DNA from 2 places in the Hoeflea sp. CAU 1731 genome. Region 1 is predicted to be linked to the other one. Evidence: predicted binding sites of a transcription regulator. Region 1 holds the regulator's gene; the other holds the start of a gene.

Region 1 (3,525 bases):
GCGCGGTCTTGATGGAGCATTCCAGCGCCTCGGCGCCGGAGTTGGTGAAGAACACCTTGTCGGCGAAGGTCGCTTCGACAAGACGGTCGCCAAGACGCGTCTGACCGGGAATATCGTATATATTGGAAAGGTGCCACAGCTTGTCGGCCTGGTCTTTCAAGGCTGAAACGAGATGCGGATGGGAATGGCCAAGCGAGTTCACGGCGATGCCCGCGGCAAAATCGAGATATTTCGATCCATCCTCGGCGTAAAGCCACACGCCCTCGCCTTTCTCAAAGCGAACGGGAATGCGCTTGTATGTATCAAACAGCGATGCAGTCTGGGACATCGCAACCTACTCCTTGCCGCCTGTCACCGCAAATTAGCTGAACGGCTTTGATATTGACGGATTTACTGTACCGACCAAAAACAAAAGCTGCCCCACGGCAGCTTTCCCGCTTCTATACCGGACGGTGCGCCATCAATCAACAACTTCGATGACGAACGCGTGCGGCGCGCCGCAATCAGGCAGGTCAAATTCCACTATTGACTTCAAGTTGGGGAAAACTTGAAAAAGGAATCGTCTTGATTCGCCGGACTCTTGTCACCGAGTCCCGCGCCCACTACCTTAGGAAGGCGAATTTGGACTGCATGCGGCGGACCTGAACTATTCACTGAAGTCTCGGATTCCGGCGCCGGAGCAATACCGGCGCATGATGGAGGATTCCGCCGCCCAATACAATGAACGAGGGGCGTGAAGCATGAGCTGGACTGACGAACGCGTCGAAAAACTGAAACAACTATGGGGCGACGGCCTGAGCGCCAGTCAGATTGCGGCCCAGCTTGGCGGCATCAGCCGCAACGCTGTGATCGGAAAAGTGCATCGGCTGAATCTGCCCGGGCGGGCAAAGTCCGGCGGATCGTCAGCCTCCCGGAATAAGAGAACGACGACGGCGTCCCGCAGTTCGTTTACGGCGCGCGCAGCCAGTCCGCGCCCGGTCATGCGCACCAGCGGGGCGACCGCTCTCAAAGCGGATATCATCGCAGACGCCGTGACCAATCTGGATACGAGGCCTGTCGAGGACGTTGTCGTTCCGATATCCAAGAGACTGGTGCTGACGGAACTGACCGAGCGGACCTGCAAATGGCCGATCGGCGATCCGCTGCAGGAGGGCTTCTATTTCTGCGGCAGCGACTGCGAGGAATCAGGCCCGTACTGCTCCTATCATTCCAAGCTGGCCTTCCAGCCAGCCGCTGATCGCCGCCGGTCGAAGAGCTGACCGGTCAAGGTCAAGCAGGCTCGCAATTCCATCACAGCATCCTGGCGCCTTTCGTCCCACGCTGCGTGAAGCGCAGCGTGGGACGATTGCTTATGTGGTCGCGTTTTTTTCTGTGTAATTACAATTAGTTAGACGGTTCTACCAGTTATCTGGCGTCCATCACTACCGTTCGCCGACACTGGCTTTGTTTCGGGAATTGGCAGTTTCGGCTTCGATTTGGCTTTGTTTCGGGATTCTGGAACCATACGGCAAATCTGGCTTCGTTTCGGGAAACGCTGTTTTGGCTCCAACTTGGCTTTGTTTCGGGAAAAGCCATTATTGGCAATCCCAAGCCGCGACCCAGTTGCAAAGGCTCAAGACCGGAAAGCTGTTATAACACAAACGTCCAAAAAAAGCAGCCGCCAAACACACGGGCTGCAGTGAAGGGCGGTCAGTTTTCCAGCGAGTAGCCGGCGCCGCGGACGGTGCGGATGACGTCTTTCATATTGGCGAGGTTGAGCGCCTTGCGCAGCCGTCCGACATGGACGTCGACCGTGCGTTCGTCGACATAGATGTCGTGACCCCACACGCCGTCCAGCAATTGGGACCGCGAGAAGACCCTCGTCGGCGACGCCATGAAAAACTCGAGCAGGCGAAACTCGGTCGGACCCAGCTTGATTTCGCGGCCCTTGCGATAGACGCGATGGGTTTCGCGGTCCAGCTCGATATCGCCGCTCTTGAGCAGAGTGGAAATCGCTTCCGGCTTTGCCCGGCGCAGAAGCGCGCGCACACGCGCCATGAGTTCCGGCGTGGAGAACGGTTTCACCACGTAATCATCGGCGCCTGTCGCAAGCCCGCGCACGCGCTCGCTTTCCTCGCCGCGCGCCGTGAGCATGATGATCGGCAGCCGCTCGGTCTCAGGCCGCACGCGCAGACGGCGGCACAGTTCGATACCGGAGAGGCCCGGAAGCATCCAGTCGAGGATCAGCAGATCCGGCAATCGTTCCTGCAGTTTCAGTTCGGCCTCGTCGCCGCGAAAGACGGTGTCCACGTCGTAGCCTTCCGCTTCCAGATTGTACCGGAGCAGAACGCTCAGCGCCTCTTCGTCTTCCACGACGGTAATTTGCGGTGCTATGCCCATGCCCTTGTCCTGACGCCGCCTTGTCTGGTGTTGCCTATTTTGCAGTTACCGAAACGGACGCCGTTTCGTCGTCCTTCGGACGCTCGGTATCCGGCTGTGCCCCGGTGGACATGTAGTATATCGATTCCGCGATGTTGGTGACGTGATCGCCGATCCGTTCGATGTTCTTGGCGCAGAACAGCAGATGCGTACAGGCCGTGATGTTTCGTGGATCTTCCATCATGTAGGTCAGCAATTCGCGGAACAGCGACGTGTATATGGCGTCGATTTCCTCGTCGCGCTCGCGCACGGCGGACGCCGCCTCCGGCGACCGGCTCGAAAACGCATCAAGCACTTCCTTGAGCTGGGTCAGAGCGAGTTCCGAGAGATGTTCAAGGCCGCGCACCAGCTTCTTCGGCTGCGCCAGACCTTCAACAGCGATGACCCGCTTGGCAATGCCCTTGGCCATGTCGCCGACACGTTCAAGGTCGGCGGCGATGCGGATCGATCCTATGATCTCGCGCAGATCCGAGGCCATCGGCTGACGCCGGGCAATTATCAGGACCGCCTTCTCGTCGATCTGTCGCTCTGCGTCGTCGACGATCAGATCGTCCGAAATAACCTTTTGCGACAGAGAGGCGTCGGAATTGACAAGCGCCCTGATCGATTCCTCAACCATACGCTCTGTCAGGCCGCCCATCTCCGAAATGCGCCGGACAAGATACTGCAGTTCCTCGTCATAGGACGACACCGTGTGCGCGGATGCTGCCGATACTTTTGATTCTTCGGGCATGATGATTTGCTTCCGTGTTGTGTCAGCCGAAACGACCGGTGATGTAATCCTGGGTCCGCTGGTCGTCCGGATTGGTGAACATATGATCCGTCGCGCCTTCCTCCACCAGATTGCCGAGGTGGAACATTGCGGTCCGTTGCGAGACGCGCGCCGCCTGCTGCATCGAGTGTGTGACGATCACGATCGTGTAGTTTTCCCGCAGTTCGTCGATCAGTTCCTCGACCTTCGCCGTGGCGATCGGATCGAGCGCGGAACATGGTTCGTCCATGAGGATCACCTCGGGACTGACGGCGATCGCCCTGGCGATGCAAAGACGCTGCTGCTGGCCGCCGGAAAGGCCGGTTCCGGGCTCATGCAGACGGTCCTTCACTTCT
Region 2 (3,525 bases), on a different contig from region 1:
GCATTTACCGGCAGCCGCCCGCTGACGAGCTTGCGAAGGAAGGCGATCTGTTCGTCCGGCGCGATCTGCAGCGATGAGCTGAGCCAGGCCTGCGTCAGGCCGTTGTTCTTGCCCGGATCGCCGGACAGGTCGCGATTGCCGTAGTCAAAGGCGTCGACGTAGGCCTGGAAGCGCTCCGGGCCTAGCCTTTCTGTAATCCGTTGCGAATACCAGACGACGGAATATTGCATCCACCGGGCGGGCGTTGCGGGCTCGCGCCACTCCGGCCGCCAGTCGACATAGCCTTTGCGATATGGAAGTTCCGGCTCCTCTGGCGACTTCAGGACGCCGCTGTCGAAGCCCATCAGGGCGATGGCGATCTTGAAGGTCGAGGCCGGCGACATCCGGCCTGCGCAATCGCCCTCGCGCGCCAGTTCTGCGCCGTTGTCTGCCTCCACGACGAGGGTGCAGATCGTGTGTGTTTCAGCTCGGCCGGGCTCGACAGCGCAAAGAAGCAGGGTCAGGCTCAACAGGACAGGACGCAACATGATGGTTCACCGTTTTGATCGCGCCGGACCATCCGGCATTCGCAGCGCGGCGTCAATCTTGCCGCCGATAGTTGCGAAAGCTGGAAATACTGCCCGCTGCAGTCGAGTTTTCCAGGAAATATAAACAACCCCTTGTGACTACTGTCACCGAACTGTAGTTTTTCAGACGTAGGAGGAGCGGACCTTGCGAAATAGGTTCGTGAAACAACAGGGAGAATTCCTATGAAGAAACTGATCCTGTCGGCGATGCTTGCAAGCTCCGCCGCCGCGCTACCGATGCCCGCCATGGCGGCCACCGAAATCGAATTCTGGCACGCCTTTACCGGACGCCTCGGAGAACTGGTGGCCGAACAGGTCGAGACCTTCAACAACAGCCAGGACGACTATGTGGTCGTCGCCTCGCACAAGGGCAATTACTCCGAAACGCTGAACGCCGGCATCGCCGCCTTCCGCGCCGGTGAGCAGCCCGATATCCTGATGGTCTTCGAGGTCGGCACCGCGACGATGATGGGCGCCAAGGGCGCCGTCAAGCCAGTCTACGAGGTGATGGCGGAAGCCGGCGCCGATTTCGATCCGGACGCCTATATCGGCGCGGTGAAGGGCTACTACACCACGACCGACGGCGACATGCTGTCGCTGCCGTTCAACTCCTCGACGCCGGTTCTCTGGGTAAACCAGGACGCGCTGAAGGAAGCCGGCATCGACCCCGACGTCGATCTCTCCACCTGGGAGCAGGTGGGCGACGTGCTGGACAAGCTGAAGGCGGCCGGCCACGAGTGCCCGCTGACAACCGCATGGCAGAGCTGGATTCATCTCGAAAACCTGTCGGCCTATCACAACGTTCCCTTCGCCACGAAGGACAACGGCTTCGCCGGTCTCGACACGGAGCTGGCGTTCAACAGCCCGCTGCAGGTCAAGCACATCCAGACGATGGGCGACTGGGCCAAGGACGGCAAGTTCGTCTACAAGGGCCGCCGCAACGAAGGCGGCGCTGACTTCCGCTCCGGCGGTTGCGCGCTGTTCACCGAGAGCTCGGCCGGCTATGCGGGCATCAAGTCCGAAGCCGAATTCGACTTCGCCGTTCGCCCGCTGCCTTACTGGTCGGACGCCGAAGGCGCGCCTCAGAACACCATTATCGGCGGCGCGTCGCTGTGGGTGATGGAAGGCCAGGACCCGGCGGAGTATGAAGCTGTCGCCGCTTTCCTGAACTTCCTGTCGTCCACCGACATCCAGGCCAAGTGGCATCAGGACACCGGTTATCTGCCGATCACCAAGGCGGCCGGCGACAAGACAAAGGCCGATGGTTTCTACGATGAAAATCCGGGAACCGACATCGCGGTGATCCAGATGACGACGAACGAGCCGACCGCCAATTCGAAGGGCCTGCGTCTCGGCTCCTTCGACCAGATTCGCGGCATCATCGACGAGGAACTGGAAGGCGTTTGGTCGGGCGACAAGGACGCCCAGGCTGCTCTGGACAGCGCGGTGGACCGCGGCAACCAGCTGCTTCGCCGTTTCGAGCAGGCCAACAACTGATAATGCAGACATGGTTCCGGCGGCGGCGACAGATCGCCGCCGGAAACTGACCGGACCGGATCGGGGGACGACGAGGCGATGGAAAAGCGGGTGACTTTCAAGGGATGGACCCTGCCGCTCATTCTGATCTTCCCGCAAGTCCTGATCTCCGCCGTGTTCTTTTTCTATCCGGCGGGCGAGGCGATCTGGCAGTCGCTGTTCATTCCGGACCCCTTCGGCCTGTCGGCGCAATTCGTCGGCCTCGGCAATTTCGAATTTCTCTTCTCCGACAAATATTATCGCGCCTCCTTTGTCACGACGGCGATTTTCTCGACGCTGGTGACGCTCGTTTCCATGGTGCCGGCGCTGTTTCTCGCCGTGCTCGCCGACCGGCTGGTCAAGGGCGCAACGACCTATCGCACGCTGCTGATCTGGCCCTATGCGGTGGCGCCGGCGGTGGCCGGCGTGCTGTGGCTCTTCATGTTCAACACGCGCGTGGGCGTCGTGTCGTTTTATCTGAGCCAGCTCGGCTATGACTGGAACCATGTGCTCGACCAGACCGAAGCGATGGGGCTGGTGGTGCTTGCTTCCTCCTGGGGGCGCATCAGCTACAATTTCCTGTTCTTCTTCGCGGCCCTCCAATCGGTGCCGCGCTCGGTGATCGAGGCGGCGGCGATCGACGGCGCGCATTTCTGGCGACGTTTCTTCACGATCGTGCTGCCGCTGATTTCGCCGACCACCTTCTTCCTCCTGGTGGTCAATATCGTCTACGCCTTCTTCGAGACCTTCGGCGTGATCCACACGATTACCGGCGGCGGGCCGCAGCAGGCGACGACGATCCTCGTCTACAAGGTCTATGCGGACGGCTTCGTCGGACAGGATCTGGGATCCTCGGCCGCGCAATCGGTGGTCCTGCTTCTCGTCGTCGGGGCGCTGACGGTGCTGCAGTTCAAATATGTCGAGCGGAGGGTGCACTATTGAGCTCCGAAGCCGTCAAGGTCGCGCCGATCGCAGAACCGCCTCCCGGCATGGTGGAGAAACGCGGCCGCGCGCTGTGGCTCACCCACGTCTTCATGATCCTGGGCGTGATGGTGATCTTCTTCCCGATCTGGCTCGCCTTCGTCGCCTCCACGGTGACGCAGTCGGAAATCGTGCGCCCGCCGATGCCGCTCCTGCCCGGCCCGCACCTGATCGAGAACTACACGCGGGCGCTTTTTTCCGGCGTCAACGTGCCGGTCTTCACGATGCTGTTCAACTCGCTGGTGATGGCGCTCGGCATCGCCATCGGCAAGATCGCGATTTCGCTGCTTTCGGCCTTCGCGATCGTCTATTTCCGCTTTCCCGGACGGGGGCTGTTCTTCTGGATGATCTTCATCACCCTGATGCTGCCGGTGGAGGTCAGAATCGTGCCGACCTACGAGGTGGTGGCCGGCTTCGGCATGCTGAACTCCTATTCCGGGCTGATCTTCCCGTTGATCGCGTC

What was found. Region 1 encodes PhoB, which activates phosphate uptake and scavenging genes when phosphate is short. Its sites were predicted from a motif close to TGTCATNNANCTGTCAT; they were not measured.
Region 2: the regulator PhoB is predicted to act here: its motif matches at 670-686, upstream of ugpB (sn-glycerol-3-phosphate ABC transporter substrate-binding protein UgpB).

The regions. Positions count from the first base shown of each region.
Region 1 is NZ_JBDQQS010000005.1:142,401-145,925, reverse strand. It holds gene AAFN47_RS10290 (aspartate aminotransferase family protein) at 1-328, opposite strand, end outside; gene AAFN47_RS10285 (GcrA family cell cycle regulator) at 741-1,259, shown strand; gene phoB (phosphate regulon transcriptional regulator PhoB) at 1,690-2,373, opposite strand; gene phoU (phosphate signaling complex protein PhoU) at 2,414-3,151, opposite strand; gene pstB (phosphate ABC transporter ATP-binding protein PstB) at 3,174-3,525, opposite strand, start outside.
Region 2 is NZ_JBDQQS010000009.1:168,730-172,254, forward strand. It holds gene blaOXA (class D beta-lactamase) at 1-527, opposite strand, end outside; gene ugpB (sn-glycerol-3-phosphate ABC transporter substrate-binding protein UgpB) at 750-2,063, shown strand; gene ugpA (sn-glycerol-3-phosphate ABC transporter permease UgpA) at 2,142-3,023, shown strand; gene ugpE (sn-glycerol-3-phosphate ABC transporter permease UgpE) at 3,071-3,525, shown strand, end outside.